3 regions of the Buttiauxella sp. BIGb0471 genome follow, and region 3 is predicted to be linked to each of the others. Evidence: predicted binding sites of a transcription regulator. Region 3 holds the regulator's gene; each other region holds the start of a gene.

Region 1 (9,994 bases), on a different contig from region 3:
ATTTCCTCGGAGCGTTCACTAAGCTTAAATTGCAGCATATCCAATTCAATGTGGTGAATGCCGAAACGCTACGTGATGCCCAAAGTCGGCCACAAGATTATGCCGGGCTGGTAGTGCGAGTGGCCGGGTACAGCGCTTTCTTTGTGGAGCTGTCGAAGGAGATTCAGGATGACATTATCCGCCGTACCGCGCATCAGTTGTGAGGTTATCGAAGAAGGGGAGGTAAAAGCGCGTATCTTCAATATCCAGCGCTACTCCCTGAATGATGGCAATGGCATCAGGACAGTGGTTTTTTTTAAAGGCTGCCCACATTACTGCCCGTGGTGCGCTAACCCGGAGTCAATCTCCGGTAGGATTGAAACTGTGCGGCGTTTATCAAAATGCCTGCACTGTCCGACTTGTCAGAATGATGTGGATGAATGCCCTTCAGGGGCAATGGAAAGTATTGGCCGTGATTATTCACTGGCCGAACTCGAAAAAGAGGTTCTGAAAGATGACGTTTTCTTCCGGTCATCAAAAGGTGGAGTTACGCTTTCAGGAGGCGAGGTACTGATGCAGACAGATTTTGCGACCCGCTTTCTCAAGCGTCTGAAAGCGCTAGGAATCCATACTGCTATTGAAACCGCTGGCGATGCGGCATCTGAAAAAGTGCTTACTTTGGCGCGGCAGTGCGACGAAGTCCTGTTCGATTTGAAAATCATGGATACTGAGAAAGCAAAATCCGTGCTGAATATGAATCAACCCAGAGTCCTGGTAAATCTTAAATTGCTGGTCGAGTCGGGAATTCGCGTCATCCCCCGCGTGCCTTTGATTCCGGGGTATACCCTTGAGCAGGGTAATATGGCTGCGATACTTCAATTCCTTGCCCCCTTAAAACTGACCGAAATCCACCTGCTGCCTTTCCATCAATACGGTGAGGCAAAATATCAATTGTTGGGGCGAACCTGGACTATGAGGGGAATAGAGCCGCCTGATGCTTCAGAAATCGCGCCATTGCGGCAGATGGCAGAAAGTGCAGGGTATCATGTAACCATTGGTGGTTAGTTTTCATAGAGGGGAGCGGAGATGACTCGACATTTAGTCGCAGTAACTGCATGTGTTAGTGGTGTCGCTCATACCTATATGGCGGCGGAACGGCTCGAAAAGCTCTGCCAGCAAGAAAAGTGGACCGTAAAAATAGAAACTCAAGGTGCACTAGGAATTGAAAATGAGTTGTCGCAAACGGATATCGAACAAGCCGATGTGGTATTGCTGATTACCGATATTGAGCTGGTGGGGGCGGCGCGTTTCGTACATTGCCGCTGTGTGCAATCCGGCATTAATGCATTCCTGCGCGAGCCGCAAAAGGCGATGTCGGCGGTGCGACGAATTTTTGGCACTCCGCAAGACACTCGCATCATTCTCGATTAATTGTTCTTTCCGTCAACTGACTATGGTACTGGCGCCGATATTCCGATGGCGATCGCTCGGTATTCTTCCTGAATAAACGGCAAAAATAGTTACTGTCGACAAAACCGCAGGCATGAGCCACCTCTTTGACCTTCAATTCGTAGCGTTTCAGTAATGTTTTGGCATGCTCCAGGCGGGTGTGGTTAAGATATTCGTTAAAGCCCACCGTACCGGTTTTTTGAAATAGATGTGAAAGGTAGTTCGGTGAGATATGAAATACCTGAGCAACAGATTCTCGGGTTAAAGGGTCAGCATAATTTTCATCAATGTATTCCCGCACGGCTTCGAAAAGTGCCTGACTACGTGAAGCCGTCTGGATTTGGCTATCAAGCAAATCAGTACAATGACTCAGAATACTGCTGACAATAAACCGCGCTGTTTGCTGATCGTGTGGTTGCATGACCAGTTCATTGAGAGCCTGAAGCAGAAACGAGCCGATTCGTGGCCCACGGCGAGCAACATTCTGTTTACCCAATGTTTTAAACGTCGTTCCATCCCATTGCAGAATACTGAATCCAAGTTGCTGTTTGCCAAATAAAATACTTAGCGTCGTTACGGGGGAATTCCATTGCGGGTTGTTCCAGCATTTTGCTGGAACGTAGAGCACGTCATGCTGCTCAAGTCTGGCAGGCATTCCCGCATCGCAGGCATCCATTAAAACGCCATCTAATACGACTTCGATTCGCGGAAAATCAACCTGATAAGCAAGTTCGGATGGGGCGGTTTGGTTGTCTGCTAGCCAGATACGCTGAATGCCTGACGGACTATTGAGCAGATGAGAAATAATTTGGCTCACGTCGTAGTTCATAACGCCCCGCAGTGGGTCAGAAGGATGAGAGAGTAATCACCAGGCCACCTCATTTTTGAGATGGCCTGGTCAGCAACTTACTGATTACCCTTCTGATCGCCGAAAGGCAAGGTGTCATAGTCGATCAGTGCATTTTTCTTATACGGATTGCCAATCCAGCGAGTTGTTTCCTTAAACTCCGGGCTGGTTATTGAGCGGGTCGGATCGAATCCGTCATAACTCAGTCCTGCCAAATCAGACCAGGTATGTATCAGCTCTGAACTGCTGTATTTGCGATTAACGTCCGCTGAGAAATCACGCGGATGTTCCGCCTGCCATTTTTCGGAAGTCCAAAGAATAAATGGCACCGTATACATGTGACGGGTTGGGTTTTCCTCGTTACGGCCCTGCATTTGATGCGGTGGCGTATCGTAAACTTCTTCACCATGGTCTGAGAAATAGAGCAGGAAACCATTCGGATCGGTGGCCTTGTAATCCTTAATCAGGCTTGAGACAACGTGATCGTTATACAGGTTAGCGTTGTCATAATCGTTCCAGGCTTCCTTTTGATCATCGCTTAAGCCGGCAGGGATTCCGGTCGTTTGATTATCAAATTTGCCCCAGTTTTCTGGATAACGGTACTTGTATTTAATGTGTGTTCCGAGCAGATGCACAATGATGAATTTCTTCGGTGCAGGGTCGGCCAGAACGTCTTTAAACGGTGCCAGTACATTACTGTCGTACTCACGTGCACTTTGCGTACGCTGCTGATTCATATAGAACTGTTTATCAGTCTGGCGCGAGAATACCGTCAGCATGGTGTTACGTTCGGTCATCGTCTGCTGATTGGTAATCCAGAAGGTTTTATATCCCGCCTGTTTCATCATATTCATCAGCGTCGGCTTGCTCAGATAAAGATCCGGGTTCTTCTCGTTGGCGAATGTTAGAGCTTGCTGGAGAATTTCGATGGTGTAAGGACGTGAAGTCACTACGTCGTTAAATACCGTCATCCCTTTATCTGATTTAGACAACGTATCCAGTTCCGGCGTTGTCTCTCTTGAGTAGCCATACAGGCTCATGCGACCGCGTTGGGTAGACTCCCCAATAACCAACACTAAAGTGCGCGGTGTATTGGCGTTTTCATCTTTAAGATTTGCCAGCGGAGGCAGAGCATTGTTTTCGTTAAGTAGGCTATTCAGGCTGTCCAGTTGTTGGCGGTATTGATAGTAGCCAGAAATAAACTGCCACGGTGCCGCGGGTTCCATGCGTGAAGAAAGACCGGAAACGGTTTTGCTCAACGGTTGATGGTTTATCGCATTGCGGACCAGTGGATGCAGAATTAATGCATAAAGGATAATCAGCGATACCAACCAGCGCCATGGTTTAGGGATATACACAGGGCGTAGACGGGACCACAGGAATAGGCATATCGCAGTGTAGATAAGCGCTGTCAGGACAATCTTCAGGCTAAAGTACTGGCTTAAATATTCACCGGCTTCGCCTGCATTTGATTCGAACATCACAAACAGGACGCTTTGTGAAAACTCCTGCCCGTAAATAACGAAATAACAGATTGCCGCTAATGATGTTGCCCAAAGCACTACGCCAATGACTGCGGCGATGATCCGCGTCCGTGCAGGGAACAAGAATACAGGGATAAGCCAAAGGGAGCTGTATAACAGGGAGTCACGTAAGCCGTTAGTGCCGCTGTATCCGCTGATGAATATTTTGGCTTGTAATGCCGTGGAGAAAAACCAAAAAAAGAGTAATGCCCATCCCAGAGCTATCCAGCTAAACTTTTGTTTAGCTTGGTTTTTTATAGAAAACATAAACTGTGCCTGTCGACAAAAAGTATCGCCTAGTTTGGCGATTAAATCTTAATCAAACCTTAATCAAGGTGAAAAAGGCCATATGCTCGTTCGTGGTATGAGTTTTGAACGAAAAATTTGCAGGCGGAAATATATGGAATGTGAATGAATTAAGACAGTTGAATTTAACAATCCCCCGTTTTTTTCACGGGGGATTGTTAAAGGGTTTAACTTAGCCTGTGTTACGCATACCTGCCGCAACACCAGCGATTGTCACCATTAGCGCTTGTTCAACTTGCGCATCTGGTTCTTCGCCTTTTTCTTCAGACTGACGCGAACGATGCAGCAATTCAGCCTGTAATACGTTCAGCGGGTCGGTGTAGATATTACGCAGCTGAATAGATTCGGCGATCCATGGCAGGTCTGCCATCAGATGTGAATCGTTGGCGATATCCAGCACCACTTTGATGTCAGCTTCCAGTTGGTCACGCAGTTGTTTGCCAAGCGCCCACAGCTCTGGTTTCACCAGACGCTGATCGTAATATTCCGCAAGCCACAGGTCGGCTTTCGCAAAGACCATTTCCAGCATGCCGAGGCGCGTTGAGAAGAATGGCCAGTCGCGACACATGGTTTCCAGCACGTCCTGTTTGCCGTCTTCCACCACTTTTTGTAGTGCAGCACCGGCACCCAGCCAGGCTGGCAACATCAGGCGGTTCTGCGTCCAGGCGAAGATCCACGGAATGGCACGCAGGGACTCAACGCCACCGTTAGGTTTACGCTTCGCAGGACGTGAACCCAGCGGCAGTTTACCCAGCTCCAGCTCTGGTGTTGCCGAACGGAAGTACGGCACGAAGTCTTCGTTTTCGCGGATGTACCCACGATACATATCACATGAGGTTACAGACAGATCCTCCATGATATGTTTCCACTCTTTCTTCGGTTCTGGCGGCGGAAGAAGGTTGGCTTCGAGAATCGCGCTGGTGTAGAGCGACAGGCTGCTGATGGTGATTTCTGGCAGACCGTATTTAAAGCGAATCATCTCGCCTTGCTCAGTCACGCGCAGGCCGCCTTTCAGGCTGCCCGGTGGTTGAGAAAGCAGGGCGGCGTGAGCTGGTGCGCCGCCACGGCCAATTGAACCGCCGCGTCCGTGGAAGAGCGTCAGTGTAATTCCGGCTTTCTCGCAGGTTTTGATCAGCGCGTCCTGAGCCTGGTACTGTGCCCAGGATGCAGCCATGACACCTGCATCTTTTGCCGAGTCAGAATAGCCAATCATGACCATCTGTTTGCCCTGAATAAAGCCGCGATACCAGTCGATATTCAACAACTGAGTCATCACGTCGTCGGCGTTGTTCAAGTCGTCGAGTGTTTCAAACAGTGGCGCAACAGGCAGTGCGAAGGTGCAACCGGCTTCTTTCAGCAGCAAGTGTACTGCCAGCACGTCAGATGGCGTTTTCGCCATGGAAATAACATAAGCGGCAATAGAACCACGCGGGGCTTCGGCAACCACTTTGCAGGTTTCCAGCACTTCGCGGGTATCGTCGCTTGGCTCCCACTGGCGTGGCAGAAGCGGGCGCTTAGAATTCAGTTCACGGATCAGGAAGGCTTGTTTGTCTGCTTCAGACCAGCTTTCGTAATCACCAATGCCCAGGTAGCGCGTCATCTCGCCCAGAGCTTCGGTGTGACGAGTGCTTTCCTGGCGGACATCAATACGCACTAGCGGAACGCCAAAACTCTTCACGCGGCGCAGGGTATCAAGCAGTTGGCCGTTAGCGATGATGCCCATGCCACACGCTTGCAGCGACTGGTAACATGCATAAAGCGGATCCCAAAGCTGTTCGTTTTGAGTCAGTAAACCTTCTGGTTTTGGCAGGCGCTGGCCTTTCAGGCGAGCTTCCAGCCAGGCTTGAGTCGACAGCAACTGCTGACGAATGCCTTTCATGATGCAGCGATACGGTTCTTGCGCAGCGTCAGGGCCAGCCAGTTCGCTCAGCTCAGGTGTGCATTCCACCATTGAAAGCTCAGAAATCAGCACCTGAATATCGCGCAGGAATAGATCGGTGGCTTTCCAGCGGCTTAACAGCAAGACGTGGCGGGTAATATCAGCGGTCACGTTCGGGTTGCCGTCACGGTCGCCGCCCATCCATGAGGTGAAACGTACCGGGACAAAATCGACCGGCAGTTTGTAATTCAGGTTGTCTTCAAGCTGTTCGTTCAGCTCACGCAGGTAGTTTGGAACCCCTTCCCACAGGCTGTTTTCTACTACCGCAAAGCCCCATTTTGCTTCATCTACTGGGGAAGGGCGGTGCTTACGAATTTCATCGGTGTGCCAGGCCTGAGCGACGAGTTGGCGCAGGCGGCGCATAATTTGGTTGCGTTCGTAATCGGCGATGTCGCTGTGGTCGAGTTGCTTCAGGCAACTATTTACTTCAACCAGTTTGTGAATCAGGGTGCGACGGGTGATTTCGGTTGGGTGCGCGGTCAGCACTAATTCCAGTGACAATGACTCAACAGCATTACGAATGGCGTCTTCGCTAAGATCGGGCTGATTTTTTAATTTTTGGAGTGTCTTAGCAATAACTTCAGGATTGCTGGCGGCTTCGCCATTGGCGGAAATGCTGTGATATTGCTCGGCGGTGTTGGCCAGGTTCAGGAATTGGCTGAATGCACGGGCTACGGGAAGTAGTTCGTCGTTAGACAGGTTCTGTAACGTGGTTAGCAGCTCCTGGCGGTTGGCTTCATTGCCAGCCCGTGAGGACTTAGACAATTTGCGGATTGTTTCTACGCGGTCAAGAATGTTTTCACCTAACGCATCCTTGATGGTATCCCCGAGCAACTTGCCGAGCATACTGACATTACTTCGCAAAGCGGAATACTGTTCGTTCATATGACCCCAGACACCCTATCCAATCTAATATGTAATTTAATTTCACCCGTGAAGGTTCAACACCGTCTTTATAAAGCCACGTAAGTCTACTTTCGTCAATTGCTACGAAATCGTTTCAGCAAACGAATAAATTGCGCTAATTCATGAAATTTAATTACTAACTTCGTGGATAAGCATTTCTTATGAGGATCCGCTAAAAAGTCGTTCAAAAAGGGGGCAAAACCCCCATAAACGCTATTTTTCAATGCCAGCAAAAATGATGCACTACCTGCGTGATCAGTTTGCGAGTTGGCTCGATAAAACGTGTTTCGATGTATTCATCCGGCTGGTGCGCCTGGTTGATGGAACCCGGACCGAGTACCAAAGTTGGGCACAGCGTCTGAATAAATGGCGCTTCGGTGCAGTAGTTCACTACTTCTGTTTGCGCGCCGAGCAATTTCTCAACCACTTGCACTAACTGGTGATCTTTGGCGCATTCATAGCCAGGAATTGGCGGATGCAGTTCGGAAATCGTCAGGCGGCCAGGCCATTTTTGGCTAACCGGTTCCAGCGCTTCATTAAGCAAACCGTTCAAATCGTTTAATGTCAGCCCCGGAAGCGGGCGGATATCCATATGCAGTTCGCAGCAGGCACAAATACGGTTGGCCGCATCGCCACCGCTAATATGGCCAAGATTTAGCGTTGGATACGGCACGGTGAAAGCGTCATGGTGATAACGATCTTTCAGCGTGTTTTTCAGCGACATAATGTGACCGATAGCGTCATGCATCAGCTCGATAGCATTGACACCGCGAGCCGGATCGCTGGAGTGGCCGGACTGGCCGAGAATGCGAATCGCATTCGAGATATGGCCCTTATGCGCACGCACTGGCTGCAAAGAGGTCGGTTCGCCGATGATGGCGCAATCCGGGCGCAGGCTGGTGGTTTCAGAGAAATAACGCGCACCTGCCATCGTCGTTTCTTCATCGGCAGTCGCCAGAACATAAAGTGGTTTTTTAAGCGTCGTGACATCGACATCGCGCAGCGCATCGAGAATAAACGCAAAGAAGCCTTTCATATCGGCGGTGCCGAGGCCGTAGAGTTTATTTTCGTGCTCGGTCAGTGTGAATGGGTCGCGTGTCCAGCGGCCATCATCAAACGGCACGGTATCGGTATGGCCCGCCAGCAACAACCCGCCCGCGCCGCTTCCGGTGCTCGCCAGCATATTGAATTTATTGCGTGTTCCCGGCACCGCCTGGATTTCGACATTAAATCCAAGATCGCGGAACCATCCCGCCAGTAAATTGATTAAAGACTCATTGCTCTGATCCAACGCGCTGTCGGTGGCGCTGATAGAAGGAGTCGCGATCAACGCGCGGTAAATCTCGATAAAAGGAGGTAATTTCATCTTCACTGTTGACAGGCCTTAGCTCGGGTTGGTATACATAATCATGCAGTTATATTGAATAAAAATACAATACTCGCTGCCGTAAGGGAACCCCAGGTTCCGGTGGATTTAACCACGTAAATGTACGTTGGGTGATGGCTTACCAGCTGACACCTTTAGCAGACACAACCTAAGAAGGTGTACAGCCGAGATGTTGAATACGCTGATTGTTGGTGCCAGCGGTTATGCGGGCGCAGAACTTGTGACCTATTTGAATCGCCATCCTCATATGAACATAACCGCATTGACGGTTTCAGCGCAAAGTAATGACGCAGGAAAGTTGATATCTGATTTGCATCCGCAACTAAAAGGTATCGTCGACTTGCCGTTACAGCCAATGTCAGATATCAGCGAATTTACTGACGGCGTAGACGTGGTGTTCCTCGCAACAGCCCATGAAGTGAGCCATGACCTGGCGCCGCAATTTCTGGCGAAAGGCTGTGTCGTCATCGATCTTTCCGGTGCATTCCGCGTTAACGATGCCAGGTTCTATCAGCTCTATTATGGCTTTACGCATCAGCATCCTGAGCTGCTTGAGCAAGCGGTTTATGGCCTGGCAGAATGGGAAAGCGACAAACTGAAAGAAACCAGTTTGATCTCCGTTCCTGGCTGTTACCCAACGGCTTCGCAACTGGCGTTAAAACCGCTGATTGAGGGCGGACTGCTGGATTTGAACCAGTGGCCAGTTATCAATGCGACCAGCGGGGTTAGCGGCGCTGGGCGTAAAGCAGCGATATCCAACAGTTTCTGCGAAGTGAGCCTGCAACCGTATGGCATTTTTAACCATCGCCATCATCCAGAAATTGTCACGCATTTGGGTACGCCGGTCATTTTTACTCCGCACCTGGGCAATTTCCCGCGTGGGATTCTGGCAACCATTACCTGTCGTCTGAAAGATGGCGTGACGCAGCAGCAAGTCGCTGACGCTTTTAACCAGGCCTATCAAGATAAGCCTTTGGTGCGTCTGTATGAAAAAGGCGTGCCAGCGCTAAAAAATGTTGTTGGCCTGCCGTTTTGCGATATCGGCTTTGCCGTGCAGGGCGAGCATGTGATTGTTGTCGCCACCGAAGACAATCTGCTTAAAGGTGCATCGGCTCAGGCCGTGCAGTGCCTGAATATTCGTTTTGGCTTTGCCGAAACACAGTCTCTTATTTAATTAACGCCGGGTGACATGATGAATCCATTAATTATCAAATTAGGTGGCGTGCTGCTGGATAGCGAAGAAGCGCTGGAGCGTCTGTTTACCGCGCTGGTCAATTACCGCGAATCCCATCAACGCCCGCTGGTGATTGTGCACGGTGGCGGATGTCTGGTAGATGAGTTAATGAAAAAACTCTCTCTGCCAGTGACCAAGAAAAACGGCCTGCGTGTGACGCCTGCTGACCAGATTGACATTATTACCGGTGCGCTGGCGGGTACGGCGAACAAAACCTTGTTGGCGTGGGCGAAAAAGCATGGCATCAATGGTGTCGGTCTTTGCCTCGGCGATGGCGACAGCGTCACCGTGACCAAACTTGATGAAGCGTTGGGTCATGTGGGACTTGCGAAACCGGGTTCGGCAAAGCTGATTACCACGCTTTTAGATTCTGGCTTCCTGCCGATTGTCAGCTCTATTGGCGTGACAGCGGAAGGCGAGTTGA
Region 2 (9,994 bases), 480 kb from region 3:
GATCCCCTTAGCTTGCCTCTTACGGGGGAGCGGCTGATAGAAGCCTCTGCGGGGACCGGAAAGACTTTTACCATTGCGGCACTGTATTTGCGTCTGCTGTTAGGCCTGGGAGGTAAAAATGCTCATCCCAGGCCGCTTTCTGTCGAAGAGTTGCTGGTCGTAACCTTTACGCAGGCGGCGACGGAAGAGCTTCGTGGCCGTATTCGAGCCAATATCCATGAGCTACGCATCGCATGCGTACGCAATCGTACCGACAATCCTCTGTTCCAGAGTCTGCTGGCTGAAATTCCTGACCTGCATCAGGCGGCGCAGGTTCTGCGTCTGGCCGAACAGCAAATGGATGAAGCGGCGATATTCACCATTCACGGCTTCTGTCAAAGAATGCTGAGTCTGAATGCCTTTGAATCAGGCATGTTGTTTGAACAACAACTCATCGAAGATGAATCACTGTTACGTCGCCATGCTTGTGCTGATTTCTGGCGCCGCCATTGTTATCCGTTGCCTAAACCTGTCGCCCAGGTGATGGCAGAAGAGTGGGCTGGCCCGGAAGAACTGCTCAGAGATATCAATAGCTGGCTGCAAGGCGAACAACCCATTCTGAAACAGCCTCCAGCCGATGACGAAACGTTGCTTGCGCGTCATCAGAAAATCATCGAATCCATTGAAAACGTGAAAGCGCAATGGTGTGTCAGTGCAGATGACATCGCGCAGATCCTGAGTGTGGCGAAGATTGACCGCCGCAGCTATAGCAGTAAAAACTTACCGAACTGGCTGAATATTGTTGGTGTGTGGGCGCAGACAGAAACCACGACCTATAAATTACCCGATCAGCTGGAGCGTTTTTCTCAGTCGATGCTTGATGAGAAAACCAAAGAAGGCCAACCGCCGCAGCATCCTGTTTTCAGGGCGATTAACGATCTGCTGGGCGAACCGCTGACGCTGCGTGATTTAGTCATTGCCCGCGCGATGGCTGAAATCCGCTACACCGTGCAGCAGGAAAAACGCCGCCGTGGCGAACTCGGGTTTGACGATATGTTAACCCGCCTTGATGAAGCGTTGCATAAACCCGGCGGGGATGCGCTGGCAGCGGCGATCCGCAGCCGTTTCCCGGCTGCAATGATTGATGAGTTTCAGGATACCGACCCGCAGCAATATCGTATTTTCAGACGTTTGTATATCAATCAGCCTGATACTGCATTGTTGCTTATCGGTGACCCAAAACAGGCGATTTACGCTTTCCGTGGCGCGGATATTTTTACCTACATGAAAGCCCGGCATGAGGTAAGCGCCCACTACACGCTGGACACCAACTGGCGTTCATCACCGGGGATGATAAACAGCGTAAATACCCTTTTCCAGCAGTTGGATAACCCCTTCTTATTCGCGCAAATTCCATTCTTAGCGGTGAAAGCCGCCCAGAAGAACAATGGCTTACGTTTTACCCTCAAAGGGAAAAACCAGGCGGCGATGTCGTTTTGGGCGCAATCAGGCGATGGCTGCGGTGTGAGTGATTACCAACAAACTATGGCCATGCAGTGCGCACAACAAATTCGGGAATGGTTGAGTGCCGGGCAGCGTGGCGAAGCATTGCTGTGGAAAGGGGAAGAGTCACGCCCGGTACAGTCGTCTGACATCACCATTCTGGTTCGTAGTCGCGGCGAAGCATCGATTGTGCGTGAAGCATTGAGCGCCCTGAATATCCCTTCGGTTTATCTTTCAAACCGTGACTCAGTATTCGCAACGCCGGAATCTCGAGAGATTCTGTGGATTTTGCAGGCGGTACTGGCCCCAGAAATAGAAACGGCGCTGCGTAGCGCCGTCGCCACTAGCATGTTGGGGCTGGATGCCCGAATGATAGAAGCGCTGAACAATGACGAAAATGCCTGGGACTGCCTGGTTGAAGAGTTTTCCGAGTATCGGCAAATTTGGTTACGCCGAGGCGTGATGCCGATGTTACGCGCGCTTATCGCACGACGTCAGGTTGCCGAAAACTTGCTGGCAACACCGGGTGGCGAGCGGCGTCTGACCGATATTTTGCATATCAGCGAGCTGTTGCAAGAAGAAGCCGCGCAAACTGACAGTGAACATGCGCTGGTGCGCTGGTTGGCTCAGCAGGTTGCGGAACCTGACAGTAACGCCTATAGCCAACAACTACGTCTCGAAAGCGACCGACACCTGGTTCAGGTGGTCACTATCCATAAATCAAAAGGGCTGGAATACCCGCTGGTTTGGTTGCCATTCATCGCCAATTATCGGGCGCAAAACAGCGGCCTGTACCATGACCGTTCCACGTTTTCACCTTTGCTGGATTTAAGTGATGACGCGGAAAGCCTGAGTCTGGCAGAAGAAGAGCGCCTGGCGGAAGACTTACGCCTGTTGTACGTCGCGTTGACGCGCTCAATCTGGCATTGCAGTCTTGGCGTCGCACCGTTGTTTAAAGGTAATCGCGCTAAAAAAGGGAACAGCGATTTGCACCTTGGGGCGTTGGGTTATCTTTTACAAAAAGGCGAAGCGAAAGATGCAGCGGGATTACAGATTTGCTTGCAGGAACTGGCGAGCGAGTCGATTAGCGTCGAAGAGCCTAAGTCAGATGATTACACTCCGTGGCAGCCGGTGAGTGAGGCGTTGCCCGAACTTAGCGCACGTACCATGACAAGGCAGGTGGCTGATAACTGGCGAGTCACCAGTTATTCAGGTTTACAGCAGCATGGTAGCAGCCAGGCTCTGGATTTATTGCCGCGCCTGGATGTCGATGCCGCAGGTGCTGCACCGACTCAAAGTGAGCCATTACTTACTCCGCACACCTTTCCACGTGGGGCAGGGCCGGGCACATTTTTGCATAGCTTGTTCGAAGGCATTGATTTTACTCAGCCAATAGATGAAGCGTGGATTGCAAAGCAGTTAAGCGAGCAAGGTTTTGGTGAGCAGTGGCAGCCGATTGTCACCGAGTGGTTGCACACTATTTTGCAGGCACCGTTGAATGACGCGGGCGTGTCGCTTAGCCAGTTAACTCCGCAAGACAGGCAGGTCGAAATGGAGTTCTATTTGCCGATAGAGAGTGATTTGCAGGCAGCACATTTAGATGCCCTCGTGCGGGAATATGACCCGTTATCAAAAGGTTGTCCGCCGTTAAACTTCAAGCAAGTGCGTGGCATGCTGAAAGGGTTTATTGACCTGGTGTTCCGCTGGAAGGGGCGCTACTACCTGCTGGATTACAAATCGAACTGGCTAGGAGAAGACAGCAGCGCTTACACCGGGGAAGCGATGATGGCGGCGATGCAATCTCATCGGTATGATCTGCAATATCAACTGTATACGCTGGCTTTGCACCGTTATTTACGGCACAGAATTCCTGATTATGACTACCAGACTCATTTCGGCGGCGTTATTTATCTCTTTTTACGTGGCATCGAAAGTAATGGCTCCTCACAGGGAATATTTTCAACGTGCCCGGATGAGCAACTGATTGCGAAGATGGACGCACTATTCGCGGCGCAAAAGGACGAGGTGACGCCATGAAAATGTCTGAGCTTTTACAGCAGGCGGTTGAGCAAAAGTTATTGCGTGCGCTGGATGCACAGTTTGCCATGATGATTGCCAGTGATGATCAGCCCGCGGTGATGCTTGCGGCGGCATTGGTCAGCCACGATGCGGGTGAAGGGCATGTCTGCATTCCGCTTTCACGTTTAATCCCGGAGTTCTGTTTTTCCGGGCGTCAGCCAGATTTAGCGGCACAATTTTTTGCGCTTGCCGACCTGAAAAGCGGCTGGCGCGAGACATTGCTGGCTTCCAATGCAGTGAGTGAATACGAAGGCGCGACCCCGCTAAAGCTGATTGGCGAGCGTTTATATCTCAACCGAATGTGGCAAAACGAACAATCCATTGCGCAGTTTTTTGTGCAGGAAAATCGGCCCATTGCGCTTAATGAATCGCAGGTCATTAACGTACTCAATCAGCTTTTTGAGCCGCTGCCCGAGACTGACTGGCAAAAAGTGGCCGCTGCTGTGGCATTAACCCGTCGAATATCGGTGATTTCAGGCGGGCCGGGTACCGGTAAAACCACCACGGTGGCGAAATTGCTCGCCGCGTTAGTCCAGCTTTCGGATGCCCCATCCTTGCGGATTCAACTCGCCGCGCCGACGGGGAAAGCCGCAGCCCGCCTGACGGAATCATTGGGTTCGGCGTTGCGCCGCTTGCCGTTAGATGAAGCGCAAAAAGCCTCATTACCCAACGATGCCTGCACATTGCACCGTTTGTTAGGTGCGCAACCGAACACCCAGCGCCTGCGCTACCACGCCGGAAACCCTTTGCATCTTGATGTGCTGGTGGTGGATGAAGCCTCGATGGTGGATTTGCCGATGATGGCAAAACTGATCAATGCGATGCCTCCTCATGCGCGAGTGATTTTCTTAGGCGACCGCGACCAGTTGGCGTCGGTTGAAGCAGGGGCCGTGCTCGGGGATATTTGCCACTATGTCACGCATGGGTATTCACCTGCGCGTGCGGCAGAGCTGAGTCTGCTCACCGGCTATACGCTTCCTGCGGGAGAAGGTAGTGGCGCGAGCGCGTTGCGTGATGGCTTGTGTTTACTGCAAAAAAGCTACCGCTTTGACAGTAAATCCGGCATCGGGCAACTGGCATTTGCGGTCAATGCCAGCGATGTTAAGCGCGTCAAAACCGTATTTAGCGAAGGTTTTAGCGATATTACTAAACAACCACTGCGTGAAACGGCGGACTACGCCATGATGATTGACGATGCGGTGGAAGGGTATCGACCATACCTGGACTTGATTCGCAATCAGGCAGAGCCCGCTTCTATTCTTGAAGCTTTCGGGCGTTATCAAATGCTATGCGCATTGCGTGAAGGTCCGTTTGGCGTCAGCGGTTTGAATAGCCGCATCGAGCTGGCACTGATTCAAAAACGGTTAATTGAGCGGCCAAATCAGGCGACATCGCGCTGGTATAACGGCAGGCCGATTATGGTTTCTCGTAACGACAGTTCGTTGGGGCTGTTTAACGGGGATATCGGTATCGCGCTGGATAGAGGCGAAGGGTTAAGGGTCTGGTTCCCGATGCCGGATGGCACCATTAAATCCGTACAGCCAAGTCGTTTACCGGGCCACGATACGGCATACGCCATGACGGTGCATAAATCGCAGGGTTCTGAATTTGAACATGCCGCGCTGGTGCTGCCAAACCAGTACACCGCTGTGGTGACGCGTGAACTGGTGTATACGGCGATTACCCGCGCTCGAAATAAGCTGTCGCTGTATGCCGATGATCGGGTGTTAGAAAAGGCAATTGTGACCAGGACTGAACGGCGTAGCGGGTTGATGGAGAGTTTTAGCTAGCCCAGAAGGGCTAGCTTTTTAATTATGCTAAATCTGCCATCAACACTTTTGAACGGCGCTGATAGTTGTACATCTCTTTTTTGCTTTCCGGCAGCAGTTCGACATCCACTGGCATAAACCCGCGTTCCTGGAACCAGTGAATACTGCGGGTTGTCAGCACGAACAACTTGCTTAATCCCATTTGCCGCGCTTGCGTGGCAATGCGTTGCAGCAATACTTCACCGCGTGATGAACTGCGGTAATCCGGATGAACCGCAACACATGCCATTTCACCAATCCCTTCCTCCTGGAATGGATAAAGCGCCGCGCAAGCGATAGTCAGGTTATCGCGCTGGATGATGGTGAACTTGTCGATCTCCATTTCCAGTTGTTCACGCGAGCGGCGCACCAGAATGCCTTGCTGCTCCAGCGGGCGAATCAGCTCCAGAATGCCGCCGATATCGTTAATAGTGGCGCGGCGAATTTGCTCCGCACTTTCCATCACGATTTGTGTCCCGATACCGTCGCGTGAGAAGAGTTCTTGCAACAGCGCCCCGTCTTCCTGATAGCTAATTAAGTGGCTGCGGCGCACACCACTGCGGCAGGCTTTCACCGCGCCACGCAGAAAACGCACGGTGCCAGAGTGGTAATCACCTGCTTCTTCCAGCTCTTCAATACGTTTTTGCGCATCGTTGGGGAACAGTTCTGAAACGATATTGCCGTTGTCGTCGATAACGCCCTGAGAAGAACAGAAGCCGATCATTTTCTCGGCTTTCAGTTTGACCGCCAGCTGCGTGGCAATCTCTTCAGACGTGAGGTTGAAGCTTTCGCCAGTGACAGAAACCGCCACCGGGCCCATCAATACAATTGCACCGTTATCAAGCTGACGATGAATGGCTTCTTCGTCGATGCGACGCACGCGCCCGCTGTGGCAATAATCCACGCCGTCATCCACGCCAAGAGGCTGAGCAATAATAAAATTACCGCTAACGACATTGATGTGCGCACCTTGCAACGGCGTGTTGCCGAGGCTCATGGACAAACGCGCAGTGATATCCAACTGCAACAAACCGGCGGCCTGTTTGACCAGTTCCAGCGTTTTGGCATCGGTGACGCGCGTGTGTTTATGATAGATAGGCTCATGATTATGCGAAGCCAGATTAGTATCAATCTGTGGACGCGCGCCGTAGACCACCACCAGACGAATTCCCAGGCTGTGCAACAGCCCAATATCGTTAACGATACTGGAAAAGTTCTCGTGTTCAATGGCTTCGCCGCCCAGCATAATGACAAACGTTTTTCCCCGATGGGCATTTATATAGGGGACAGTATGGCGGAATCCCTGTACCAGTTCGGTTCTACGTTCCTTCACCACGGCAAGCCCTCACTGCATGATTATTCGTAATTTCTGTATTTTTATTCTTTTATTGCCTCTGGCGCAAGCAGCAATTGCCTCAAAGCTGAAATTTCTGCATCCGCGTAGCCAGGTGCTTGATTGCGAATGTTTACCCTTTAAAGGGTGACAGCCCGAGCGTGTTTCGCTAAAGTTTTCGGCTCAAAAAATAAAATTGGTTATTTGTTTCACGGAAACACACCGCTCAGGAGAGCTATGTCAGATTCCCGTTCGTTAATTAGTCGTCGCCGCTTATTGCAGGGCGCAGGCGCTATGTGGCTACTGAGTGTCAGCCAGGTTGGCTTTGCTGCCTCAAGCCTGGTGGTTGCGGTGCGTGTATGGCCTGCATCGTCATACACTCGTGTCACGCTGGAATCGAACAAGCAGCTTAAGTATAAGCAGTTTGCGTTGAGCAACCCCGATCGCGTGGTTGTCGACATAGAAGGTGTGAATTTAAATTCAGTTTTGAAAGGAATTGGCGGCCAGATTCGCGGCGACGATCCTTTCATCAAGTCAGCACGTGTTGGGCAGTTTGATCCACAAACGGTGCGCATGGTTTTTGAACTCAAGCAGAATGTGACTCCACATCTTTTTGCGCTGGCACCGGTTGCTGAATTTAAAGAACGCCTGGTCATGGATTTGTATCCGGCCAATATGAACAGCGAGCAGGATCCTCTCTTGGCGCTGCTCGAAGATTACAATAACGGCAAGCTGGATAAAGACGCACCGCCGTCTCCGGAGCAAGGGCCGCAACCGGGTAAAGCCGGGCGCGACAGGCCAATTGTTATCATGCTCGATCCCGGCCACGGCGGGGAAGATCCTGGAGCCATTGGGCCGAACAAAACGCGTGAAAAAGATATCGTGCTCAAAATTGCGCGCCGCCTGAAAGCGTTGATTGATAAAGAAGCGAATATGAAAGCCTACATGACGCGCAACGAGGATGTGTTTATCCCGTTAAAAGTCAGGGTGGCAAAAGCGCAGAAGCAGCGTGCGGATCTTTTTGTTTCCATTCATGCGGATGCGTTTACGTCCGGAGCCGCTCGCGGATCGTCAGTATTTGCACTCTCAACCAAAGGTGCCACCAGTACGGCAGCAAAATTCCTCGCCCAAACGCAGAACGCCGCCGACTTAATTGGTGGGGTGAGTAAGAGTGGCGACAGATATCTCGACCATACGATGTTCGATATGGTGCAGTCGCTGACGATTAACGACAGTCTTAAATTCGGTAAAGAAGTGCTGGCCAGATTAGGCAAAGTGAACAAGCTGCATAAAAATAGCGTCGATCAGGCTGGATTCGCCGTGCTGAAAGCCCCGGACATTCCATCCATTCTGGTCGAAACCGCGTTTCTGAGTAATGTAGAAGAAGAGCGCAAGCTGCGTACTGCGACATTCCAGCAGGAAGTGGCTGAATCAATTCTGGCAGGGATTAAGGCGTATTTTGCGGATAGCTCGCGATTAGCGCGGCGCGGCTAATACTTTGTCGGATGACGCTTGCGCTTATCCGACCAACAACGGCATTTCGTCGGGTGGATAAGCGTCATCCACCAAATAACACGAATTTCAGATACAAAAAAACACCCGTTAAGGTGTTTAAATGTTGGTTGCGGGGGCCAGATTTGAACTGACGACCTTCGGGTTATGAGCCCGACGAGCTACCAGGCTGCTCCACCCCGCGTCCGTAAACTTCTTTGTTACCCAAATGATTTTCATCATTGCGCGAATACTCAGCGACTTAGTTGGTTGCGGGGGCCAGATTTGAACTGACGACCTTCGGGTTATGAGCCCGACGAGCTACCAGGCTGCTCCACCCCGCGTCCGTATAACTATTTACTACTCACTGCTAGTGATTTTCATCACCGCGCTAAACTCAGCGACTTTTTAATTGGTTGCGGGGGCCAGATTTGAACTGACGACCTTCGGGTTATGAGCCCGACGAGCTACCAGGCTGCTCCACCCCGCGTCCGTGGAAGCGCACTATACTCTGCTCGGCTTTTGATGCAACCCTTTTTTTAAAAAATACCCGATTTGTCTCATCTAACTGATAATAATTTAATTTAAGTACAAATAACGAACACATCTGGGCTGCGCGAGGCGCAACACGTTTAAATCTTGCAGCGTGTTTGCTATCTTCGCGTGGGATAAAGCGGCGTAACCGGGCGAGGAAGTAATGATAGGACGTTGGACGAAGTACATTTTAACTGGGGTAGTGGTTGCCATTCTGGCGGGCTGCTCCTCAAAACCGACAGATAAAGGTCAGCAATATAAAGACGGGAAGTTTACCCAGCCTTTTTCCCTCGTAAACCAACCGGATGCGGTGGGAGCACCAATAAACGGTGGTGACTTTGCTGAGCAAGTTAACCAGATTCGTTCTGCTTCTCCTCGCCTCTATAATAGCAAGAGCGATGTTTACGGTGCCGTTCAACAGTGGCTGCGTGCCGGTGGCGATACCAGCAAGCTGAGCCAGTACGGTCTTGATGCCTGGCAAATGGAAGGTGCTGACAACTACGGCAACGTGCAATTCACCGGCTACTACACGCCAGTTGTACAGGCGCGTTATACCCGCCAGGGTGAGTTCCAGTATCCAATCTACCGTATGCCACCAAAACGCGGTCGTTTACCGTCTCGTGCGGAGATTTACCGGGGTGGTTTGAGCGAAAGCTACATTATTGCTTACAGCAATTCCTTAATGGATAACTTCATTATGGATGTGCAGGGCAGCGGCTATATCGATTTCGGCGACGGGCAGCCATTAACCTTCTTCGGTTATTCGGGCAAAAATGGCCACGCTTACCGCAGTATCGGCAAAGTGCTTATCGACCGTGGCGAAGTGAAGAAAGAAGATATGTCGATGCAGGCGATTCGCCATTGGGGTGAAACGCACAGCCAGGCTGAAGTGCAGGAACTGCTCGAACAGAATCCATCGTTCGTCTTCTTTAAACCTGCAAGCTTCGCGCCGGTGAAAGGGGCGAGTGCGGTGCCGTTAATTGGCCGTGCGTCGGTTGCGTCTGATCGTTCAATTATTCCTGCGGGCACCACTATTCTTGCGGAAGTGCCGTTACTTGATAACAACGGTAAATTCAGTGGGCAATACGAATTACGCGTGATGGTGGCGCTCGATGTTGGCGGTGCGATAAAAGGTCAGCACTTTGATATCTATCAGGGGATTGGTGCTGACGCCGGTCACCGCGCAGGTTGGTACAATCATTATGGACGCGTTTGGGTGCTGAAAAATGCGCCGGGCACGACCAACAGCGTATTCACGGGTTAATCT
Region 3 (9,994 bases):
AAAAAAGGCCGTTCTACCCTAAGCGATGCTGCGTCAGGATTCCACTTCTCTTAGGTTAACGGTTATAGTGGCTACATTACCCTACGGAAACACAAGACAACGGGAGAAGTTCATGACCTGGGAATATGCGCTAATTGGGTTAGTTGTTGGCATCATCGTTGGTGCAGTTGCTATGCGTTTTGGCAACCGCAAGCTGCGTCAGCAGCAGGCAATGCAGTACGAGATTGAGAAAAACAAAGCAGAACTTGAAGAGTACCGCGAAGAGTTAGTCAGCCACTTTGCCCGCAGCGCCGAGTTGCTGGACAACATGGCACATGATTATCGCCAGCTTTATCAACACATGGCAAAAAGCTCCAGCAGCCTGCTGCCTGAAATGTCAGCCGAAGAGAATCCATTCCGCAATCGCCTTGCTGAGTCTGAAGCCAGCAACGATCAGGCACCGGTGCAGATGCCGCGTGACTACTCTGATGGCGCATCCGGTTTGCTGCGTACCGAACGCGCAAAACGCGATTAATCACAAATCCAGAATATTTTCTTGGGGTACCGCTTTCGTACCCCAATCTCTCTCCAGCACAGCTATCATTTACTTGTGTTACTTCACTCTATAACAGCATTGTTACCCGGCTGATATTTCAATAACATCGGAGTGTTATCGGGTTTTCCTTTTCCAGGTTCAGGTCACGAGAGCAAGCCATCAATGAAGAAACAAACACTGTTGTTGAGTGCCTTAGCGTTAAGCGTCGGACTGACGTTCGGTGTGACATCTCAGGTGAATGCGGCGTTGCCAGCACAAATTCCGGGTCAACCGGCTTTGCCAAGCCTTGCACCGATGCTGGAAAAAGTTTTACCTGCCGTGGTGAGTGTTCAGGTAGAAGGGACAGCGGCAGCACCTGCCCAGAAAGTCCCGGAAGAGTTTAAGAAATTCTTTGGCGATGACATGCCTCCTTCAGAAGCCCAGCCTTTTGAGGGTTTGGGTTCAGGCGTGATTATTAATGCCGAAAAAGGTTATGTGCTGACTAACAATCACGTCATCAATCATGCCGAAAAAATCAGCGTGCAGCTCAATGATGGGCGTGAATTTGATGCCAAACTGATTGGCGGCGATGACCAAAGTGATATCGCGCTGATTCAAATTCAGAACGCGAGTGGCCTGACTCAAATCGCCGTTGCCGACTCCGATAAGCTGCGCGTTGGGGATTTTGCCGTTGCGGTCGGAAACCCATTCGGCCTGGGGCAAACGGCAACGTCAGGGATTGTTTCGGCTTTAGGTCGTAGCGGTCTGAACCTGGAAGGGCTGGAAAACTTTATCCAGACCGATGCCTCTATTAACCGTGGTAATTCCGGCGGCGCATTGCTGAATTTGAACGGCGAACTTATTGGTATTAACACCGCCATCCTCGCACCAAGCGGCGGCAGCGTCGGTATCGGCTTTGCTATCCCCAGCAATATGGCGCAGACTCTGGCCAAACAGTTGATGCAATTTGGCGAGATCAAGCGTGGCTTGCTTGGTATTAAAGGCACCGAGATGAGTGCTGATATTGCCAAAGCATTCAACCTGACCACCCAACGTGGCGCATTTGTCAGCGAAGTCTTACCGCAATCGGGTTCAGCAAAAGCAGGCGTGAAAGCGGGTGATGTGATTACCAGCCTGAATGGTAAAACCATCAGTAGCTTTGCCGAATTGCGCGCAAAAATTGCCACTACTGAGCCTGGAACCGTAGTGAAACTAGGCTTGCTGCGCGACGGCAAACCACTTGAAGTGAGTGTTACGCTTGATAAGAGCACCGCATCATCTGCGAACGCCGAGCTAATTATGCCAGCCTTGCAGGGGGCGACGTTAAGCGATGGTCAGCTCAAAGATGGTACTAAAGGCGTCAAACTCGACAGCGTTGAAAAAGGTACGCCAGCCGCACAAGCGGGACTGCACAAAGACGATTTCATCATTGGTGTAAACCGCGAAAGAGTTTCAAGCATTGCGGAGATGCGTAAGGTTCTGGAAACTAAACCAGACGTTATTGCTTTGCATGTGGCTCGCGGCGAAGAAAGTATCTATCTCTTAGTACGCTAATCTGCTCAGTAATCGGACATCTCTATACGATGTCCGATTAACTCATGCTATTCTGCTCCCGGCTTATTATTAACTAATACAAATCCATGTTTCTGAAGATATTACGCTCGGTGGTGATTGGCCTGATTGTGGCTGGCATATTGTTGGTATCGTTACCTTCACTGCGCCAGAAAATCATCCCCTTAGCACCCTCGAAGTTTGACAGTGCCGATGAAACTCCGCTGAGCTACAACACTGCGGTGCGACGCGCTGCGCCTGCTGTGGTTAACGTTTACAACCGTAGTGTTGGGAACAATTCACAAAATCAGTTAGAAATTAAAACCCTCGGCTCTGGCGTCATCATGGATGAACGCGGCTACATCATTACTAACAAACACGTCATTAATGATGCCGAGCAAATCATCGTTGCTCTGCAAGATGGCCGAGTGTTTGAAGCTTTATTGGTTGGCTCAGATAGCCTGACTGATTTAGCAGTGCTGAAAATTAACGCCACCAATCTCCCTGTCATCCCTATCAATAATAAACGCATGCCACATATTGGCGATGTCGTGATGGCGATTGGTAACCCGTATAACCTCGGGCAAACTATTACTCAGGGGATTATTAGTGCTACCGGCCGTATTGGCCTTAGCCCTTCTGGCCGCCAGTCTTTCCTGCAAACGGACGCCTCGATTAATCATGGTAACTCCGGTGGTGCGCTGGTCAATTCCCTCGGCGAGCTGATGGGCATAAATACATTGTCGTTTGATAAAAGCAACGATGGCGAAACCCCTGAAGGTATCGGCTTTGCGATCCCGACTCAGCTTTCGACAAAAATTATGGATAAGCTGATCCGCGATGGACGCGTAATTCGTGGCTATATTGGTATTGGCGGCCGTGAGATTACGCCATTGCATGGCCCGGCAACGGGTATCGATCAAATTCAAGGGATCATCGTTAATGAAGTTACCCCTGATGGCCCGGCAGCAAAAGCAGGTCTTTTGGTTAATGACGTGATTATCTCCGTGAACCATAAACCGGCTATATCCGCATTGGGGACAATGGACCAGGTAGCGGAGATTCGCCCAGGCTCAGTCATTCCTGTTGAAGTGATGCGTGAAGATAAAAAGCTGACGTTGCAGGTAACGATTCAGGAATATCCAGCCACTAACTAATAAGCAGTGAATTGCAGGCAATAAAAAACCGGAATCAGTGTTCCGGTTTTTTTTCGCTTAAGCGCAGGGTTTATTTGTTAACAAACTCTTCGCCAAGGGTAATGTCTTTCTGCAGAGTATCCAGCATGCCTTCCAGCGCCTGGTGCTCAAACGCACTCAGTTTGCCGTAAGACTTGTGCTCAGCGATACCGTTTTTGCCCAGCAGCAATGGCTGAGAGAAGAAACGAGCGTGCTCGCCGTTGCCTTCTACATACGCACATTCAACCACGTTGCTTTCGCCTTGCAGCGCACGTACCAGAGACAGACCAAAACGTGCAGCAGCCTGACCCATTGACAGAGTTGCAGACCCGCCACCCGCTTTCGCTTCCACAACTTCAGTGCCCGCATTCTGGATACGTTTAGTCAGGTCAGCAACTTCTTGCTCGGTGAAGCTTACGCCTGGGATCTGAGACAGCAATGGCAGAATAGTCACGCCAGAGTGGCCACCGATGACAGGGACTTCGATCTCGGTCGGCTGTTTACCTTTCAGTTCCGCAACAAAGGTGTTGGAGCGGATGATGTCTAGCGTAGTCACGCCAAACAGTTTGTTCTTATCGTACACACCTGCTTTTTTCAGCACCTCAGCTGCGATAGCAACAGTGGTATTCACCGGGTTCGTGATGATACCGATACAGGCTTTCGGGCAAGTTTTAGCAATCTGTTGAACCAGATTTTTAACGATTCCCGCGTTGACGTTAAACAGGTCAGAGCGATCCATACCTGGCTTACGAGCGACACCGGCGGAGATAAGAACGACATCAGCACCCACCAGCGCTGGTGTAGCATCTTCACCGCAGAAACCTTTAATTTTCACATCAGTAGGGATATGACTCAGATCGACTGCAACACCTGGGGTTACCGGTGCAATATCATACAGAGAGAGTTCTGAACCTGAAGGCAGTTGGGTCTTGAGTAGAAGGGCAAGCGCCTGGCCGATTCCGCCTGCTGCGCCGAGGACTGCAACTTTCATCCTAAACTCCTTATTATGGTTAGCAAATAGGTGCCGTAACTCCATGCGGTGGCGACCATAATCCAGAGAAGGGGTAATTACAATCTTCCCGCTTAAGGTTTGCGAAGTTACGCATCCCTGAAGCGTTACTGCTGCATTTACTCACCGGGTGGAAACGACGCCTGAGCGCCCGGTCACAACCTGATGTTGTCACATCAACGGCGGTTACATTACCCCTCCCTACGCAGCAAAACAACATCATTTTGATAACATTTGATTTACTTACCTACATATTTTCGAGTCGTGACGAAGGCATGTTCCTCGATAACAAAATTTGATAAAATCCGCCTCTTTCATAACATTATTTCAGGCTGACAACCTGCCATTCATTTGCATAATAATTCATTTAAATGCATAATAATGTTATCTTTGTTGACCTTTAAATGGGTAACCTATGCGTATTTCCTCAAAACAAGAAGAATTAGTCAAAGCATTCAAAGCACTATTAAAAGAAGAGAAATTCAGTTCTCAGGGCGAGATCGTCCATGCATTGCAAAACGATGGTTTTGAAAATATTAATCAGTCCAAAGTTTCTCGCATGCTGACAAAGTTCGGCGCCGTGCGTACCCGCAACGCAAAAATGGAAATGGTGTATTGCTTACCGGCAGAGCTTGGCGTGCCAACCACTTCCAGCCCGCTAAAAAATCTGGTGTTGGATATTGATTACAATGATGCCGTGGTGGTCATTCATACCAGTCCTGGTGCTGCGCAGCTTATTGCGCGCCTGCTGGATTCTTTAGGTAAAGCGGAAGGTATTCTGGGAACCATTGCCGGGGATGACACTATCTTTACCACTCCCGCGAAAAACTTCACTGTGAAAGAATTGTATGAAGCGATCCTGGTGCTGTTTGAACAAGAACTGTAAGCGTTAATACTCCATTCCCGTTGTGAATGAACAACGGGAACAACACTTTCGTAACAATCCCCCTGCTCACATCCATTGTCAGTAACTCCCGGTTTTAACTTCTTCCTAAGCCTAAATCTTGCTTGCATCAGCTAGTTATGTGATAAACCGCACAAAAAATCAAAGTCTGGCATCTCATTGTTTTTACTTATATTTAACATTAAAACAGCAACATATACGACTTTTTAATAACTTTACGTAATATCAAGAGCCTCTATTATTGTAAAGTTTCATAGAGAATAATTAGCAGGGTATTAATTTTGTGAGTTATTAGTGTATACTTGATTTTGTGATGAGGGTCACGAAATGAAGACCCCAATAAAAGAATACGACGAGGTAAAAATCATGAACATGAAATCAACTGTAGTAGCCGCTAGCCTGCTTTCAATGCTGTCATTTGGTGCATTCGCAGCCACTTCTATCAACGCTGAACAAGCGCAGAACCTTCAGTCAATGGGTTCCGTTTCTGTAAGCCAGGTAGGTAGCGCACCAATGGATATGCACCAGATGTTGAATAAAAAAGCTGAAGAACAAGGTGCTTCTTCTTACCGTATCACCGAAGCACGTTCTGGCGATGCATGGCACGCAACTGCTGAGCTGTACAAATAACAGTCGGTAGCCATAAGAAGTTAGCCATAAATAATAGTGATATACCGTTTAAACAAAATGACGACCCCAAGAACAATAAATGCAGTTAAGCCCTTCCGGTCGTTGAAAAACTTATTCAGGAGTAGACATCATGAAAACCAAATTAACCATCGCGGCACTTAGCCTTTTCTCCGTGATCTCTTTCGGCGCTAATGCAGCCGCGCATCAGGTCACTAGCGAACAAGCTCAAAACATGCAATCCATGGGCAGTATTTCAGTAAGCCAGGTGGGTAGTGCGCCAATGGATATGCGTCATGAATTATCACAGAAAGCGACTCAGGAAGGTGCCTCTGCTTATCGCATTACCGAAGCACGTTCGGGCGATACCTGGCACGCCACCGCTGAACTGTATAAATAAACCCTCGTCGTCAAATCTGGCGACTTTGCCCCCGCTCGCGGGGGCTTTTTTATGGGTTTAAATCAGCGTTAGCCACGCACGTTAAACCGCAATTGCCCTTCCAGCTCCTCTTCCGCTTCGTCAAAAAGCAAAATCAAAGCGCCATACCGCCGCCTTTGCATTTCTGGCAGATGAACAAATTCAATCTCTACCGGGAGCGGCAAAATATCCCCAACGACGACATCCCACAAACTATCGAGATCGTGAACCTGTTTTTTCTCAAGTTGAAAAACCTGGATAAAGTGGCGATAGAATCCCGGCTGATCTTCTATCTGACTAAAATCAAAGGTGTATTTTTTCATAGATTGCCACCTAACCCATTCGCATTGTGGTGACTATAGCCCGCCAATATGCAAGGTTTTGACTTCGAGAAACTCATCCAGACCTAACACGGAACCTTCCCGACCCAGTCCGGATTCTTTCACACCACCAAACGGCCCCAACTCGGTCGAAACGGCGCATTCGTTAATACCAATCATCCCGCTTTCAATCGCTTGCGAGACGCGGAATACGCGGGCCAGATTCTGAGTATAAAAGTAGGCCGCTAAACCAAATGGCGTGTTATTCGCTCGCTCAATCACTTCCTCTTCCGTTCTGAAACTGAAGCAGGCGGCCAACGGGCCAAAGGTTTCTTCCTGCGCGAGTTTCATATCATCGTTGGCATCCACTATCACCGTTGGCTGCCAGAAGTTGCCACCCAATTCATGGATCTTCCCGCCTACCAGCACTTTTCCGCCCTTCGCCTGCGCATCTTCAACATGTTCACGGACTTTATCGACCGCAGATTTTTCAATTAATGGCCCTACAACAACGCCTTCTTCGAGACCATTACCCACTTTCAGGGCTTTAACGGCATCAGCGAGTTTGTTAACGAACTGATCGTAGACCTTTTCGTGAATAAAGAAACGGTTAACGCTAACGCAGACCTGGCCTGCATTACGGAATTTATTCGCGACAGCCCCTTTCACGGCTTCGTCAATATTAGCGTCTTCAAAGACGATATACGGCGCATTGCCGCCAAGCTCCATCGAAACCTTTTTCATTGTTTCAGCCGCATTACGCACCAGGGTTTTACCCACTGCAGTGGAACCGGTGAATGATATTTTGCGAACGTCGCGGCTGGCCATAATTGCATCGCTAATTTCTTGCGTATTCCCCGCCACAGCGTTGAGTACACCATCCGGGACACCGGCTTTCTTCGCCAGAGCCAGCAATGCAAATGCAGACAGCGGAGTGTTATTAGCAGGTTTAATCACGCCGGTACAACCCGCTGCAAGCGCCGGGCCGAGTTTGCGAGTCAGCATTGCCATTGGGAAGTTCCACGGCGTGATAGCCGCAACTACGCCGATAGGCTCCCGGGTGGCTAAAATTCGCGAGCCGGGTTTCGCCGGAGGAATAATTTCACCGTTTGCACGCTTGGCTTGCTCGGCAAACCACTGGATAAAGCTTGCGGCATACTCGACTTCGCCTTCCGCCTCTTTCAACGGTTTGCCTTGTTCTGTGGTCATTAAGCGCCCGAGCCAGGCTTTGTTCTCAATAATTAACTGGAACCACTTATAGAGAATCGTGGAACGTTCTTTGGCGGTTTTTGCACGCCATGCAGGGAAAGCTTTAGCCGCAGCGGCAATCGCTTCTTCCGCCTCTTTTTTACCGGCTTTTGCCACTTTCGCGACAACTTCGCCGGTAGCGGGGTTGAGAACATCGAAGGTTGCGCTGAGTTTGCGCCATTCACCATTGACCAGATAACCGGTGTTAAATAATTCACTGTCCTGGAGTGCCTGATTTGTCATAGTTTTCTCCTGTTATGAATTGTGCATCTGGTAAGTATAGATACAAAAAAGCCGACGCATGGCGTCGGCTCGGGTCAGGCGGCGATGAATGCGTGCTGGTATTTATGCAGCACCTCGGCTAATCGTCGTACCGGCTCGGTGACCTGTAATGGCGCCTCCCAGATACGCAATTTTTCCTGGTAGATATCTAATTCTTCCAGCAGTTGCTGGAAGTAACGCCGCCTTTTGTCGTCGCTGGATGCTGAAATTACGCGATCTGCCGTTTTGCGCAGTTGGCGATGGAAAGCAGAAAGATCGTCATTCACCGGAATCGGCGCATCGCGCAATCTCTGGTGAGCAATAATCAAGATCAGCGCTAAACGGTAGCGGTCGATATCCCCCGGAAAGGTATTAAGCAACAAGAAAAGTTGCTGATACAGTGCAGGAAGATGGTTCTCTTTACGGCGATTTTTGTTGGTAGTGAGTGCTGAAACCGCAGCCGAGACAAACTGGTTCAACAATGTACGACCGGTGCGTTCTTTCGAGTTATCGCGAATCAGCAATATCACCATCAATGCCAGGAAACAGCCCACGATTTGCCCCAACGCGCCGTCCAGGAAAGTGTTGAGGTGGAACGTCATCGGGTTATCGAGAACAATGATGTTGATTGTCCCAGCCAATGCGCCCATCGAGCCCAGACGTCGTTTCTGTACTTCAATCCCGATAAAGAAACCAAGCAAACCGAGGCTAATACACAGCAGTAGAATACTTTGTTGCGTAGAAGGAATGACAACCAGGAAGTAGAAAGCGCCTAGCGGTAATGCCGCCAGCATCCCATATAAGAAGTCGAGAGCCACCATACGCGGATTGGGTAAGCGCATCGCCAGCGATGTCACGACGGCAATCATAACCATAGCTCCGCTTCCTGATGTCCAGCCTGTCCACAACCAGAACAAGCTACCAAGCAGGCAAGAAACGGTTGTGCGCCAAAAGTTGATCATTGCGTGATGGCCTTCGGCAGACTGCACTTTGACCACCACTTCCTGGGTCAGTACTTCCTCTTCCACAACGCTTATACGCGTGTTGCCGGCCACACCGCGTTTTAGCAAAAGGTAGCGGGTGATTGCACCAGTCCAACTGCTGATAGTAACGGGAGTATTTTTCTCACCGGCGTAGAAAATGAATTTGCGGATAACCTTCATCTTCTTATGGACATCAGCAGCGGTTTCCACGGGCGCCTCAAACAGCGTACGGAACTCTGGTGTGACGAATTCCGGCCGCGTGTTTTGAATCAGATAGGTTTCGCAAGCCTGCGTGATGAGCGTAAGCGAAATGGTATTGATTGCCTTCAGACGGCGGTTCGCCCGGCCCCAACGAGAAGATTCAATATTGAGATTGGTACGCATCCCCTCGAGAGCCGTGGTGCGGCGTACAAGCCCTGCCCACGCTTTATCAACCACCTCTTTATCGCCGTGAGCAATACACAGCTGCATCAGCCGATATTGGTCCACCAGCAAATTATCTAACTCGCGATCAATTTCTTGTTTGATGGAACGTGGAGAAAAGAGCAAGTCAGCAAGAATCGCGCAAACAATACCAATCACGATTTCACTGCAGCGCTCAACCGCAAACTGCGGTGTCAAAAGGGGATGGGCCTGAATTGTGACGATAATAATCAGCGCCGTGTAGCCGGAAAGCCCCCACGCGTAAGAATTCTCGACTTTAACCAGTGAGGAAATCCAGGTACAAAAACCAGCCCAGATACAACACACCAGCAGCATCACTACCGGTGCACGAATCAGTAAGGTGATAATAAACAGAGCAGCAAAACAACCGATAAAGGTGCCGACAATACGCAGCATCCCGCGGTAGCGAATTGCGCCGGAATAGGGTTCACCGCCTGCGGCAAACGCCGGGCCTGCCGCAACGATAGCTGCTGTCAGCACCGCCCAGCGCGGGGTTTCAAGCTGGAAATGAAACCCGACAAACATTGCCAATACGATGGC

What was found. The regulator ArgR, encoded in region 3, controls arginine synthesis, uptake and breakdown. The targets are predictions, from matches to a motif close to ANTGAATAAAAATACANT.
Region 1: argC (N-acetyl-gamma-glutamyl-phosphate reductase) is a predicted target of ArgR. The motif match lies at 8,369-8,386, and genes of this name have one in related genera.
Region 2: argA (amino-acid N-acetyltransferase) is a predicted target of ArgR. The motif match lies at 6,738-6,755, and genes of this name have one in related genera.

What each region holds. Positions count from the first base shown of each region.
Region 1 covers NZ_JANUEU010000008.1:11,067-21,060, reverse strand. Annotated here, with positions in the region: gene M2371_RS19840 (formate C-acetyltransferase) at 1-203, shown strand, start outside; gene M2371_RS19835 ([formate-C-acetyltransferase]-activating enzyme) at 169-1,044, shown strand; gene M2371_RS19830 (PTS fructose-like transporter subunit IIB) at 1,066-1,410, shown strand; gene M2371_RS19825 (helix-turn-helix transcriptional regulator) at 1,397-2,257, opposite strand; gene M2371_RS19820 (phosphoethanolamine transferase CptA) at 2,335-4,065, opposite strand; gene ppc (phosphoenolpyruvate carboxylase) at 4,277-6,928, opposite strand; gene argE (acetylornithine deacetylase) at 7,170-8,321, opposite strand; gene argC (N-acetyl-gamma-glutamyl-phosphate reductase) at 8,506-9,510, shown strand; gene argB (acetylglutamate kinase) at 9,526-9,994, shown strand, end outside.
Region 2 covers NZ_JANUEU010000003.1:152,333-162,326, reverse strand. Annotated here, with positions in the region: gene recB (exodeoxyribonuclease V subunit beta) at 1-3,519, shown strand, start outside; gene recD (exodeoxyribonuclease V subunit alpha) at 3,516-5,351, shown strand; gene argA (amino-acid N-acetyltransferase) at 5,374-6,705, opposite strand; gene amiC (N-acetylmuramoyl-L-alanine amidase AmiC) at 6,940-8,196, shown strand; tRNA gene M2371_RS11545 (tRNA-Met) at 8,322-8,398, opposite strand; tRNA gene M2371_RS11540 (tRNA-Met) at 8,461-8,537, opposite strand; tRNA gene M2371_RS11535 (tRNA-Met) at 8,607-8,683, opposite strand; gene mltA (murein transglycosylase A) at 8,891-9,991, shown strand.
Region 3 covers NZ_JANUEU010000003.1:631,197-641,190, forward strand. Annotated here, with positions in the region: gene zapG (Z-ring associated protein ZapG) at 113-514, shown strand; gene degQ (serine endoprotease DegQ) at 698-2,068, shown strand; gene degS (outer membrane-stress sensor serine endopeptidase DegS) at 2,155-3,222, shown strand; gene mdh (malate dehydrogenase) at 3,293-4,231, opposite strand; gene argR (transcriptional regulator ArgR) at 4,665-5,135, shown strand; gene yhcN (peroxide/acid stress response protein YhcN) at 5,520-5,783, shown strand; gene yhcN (peroxide/acid stress response protein YhcN) at 5,914-6,180, shown strand; gene M2371_RS13705 (hypothetical protein) at 6,249-6,521, opposite strand; gene M2371_RS13710 (NAD-dependent succinate-semialdehyde dehydrogenase) at 6,555-8,009, opposite strand; gene aaeB (p-hydroxybenzoic acid efflux pump subunit AaeB) at 8,084-9,994, opposite strand, start outside.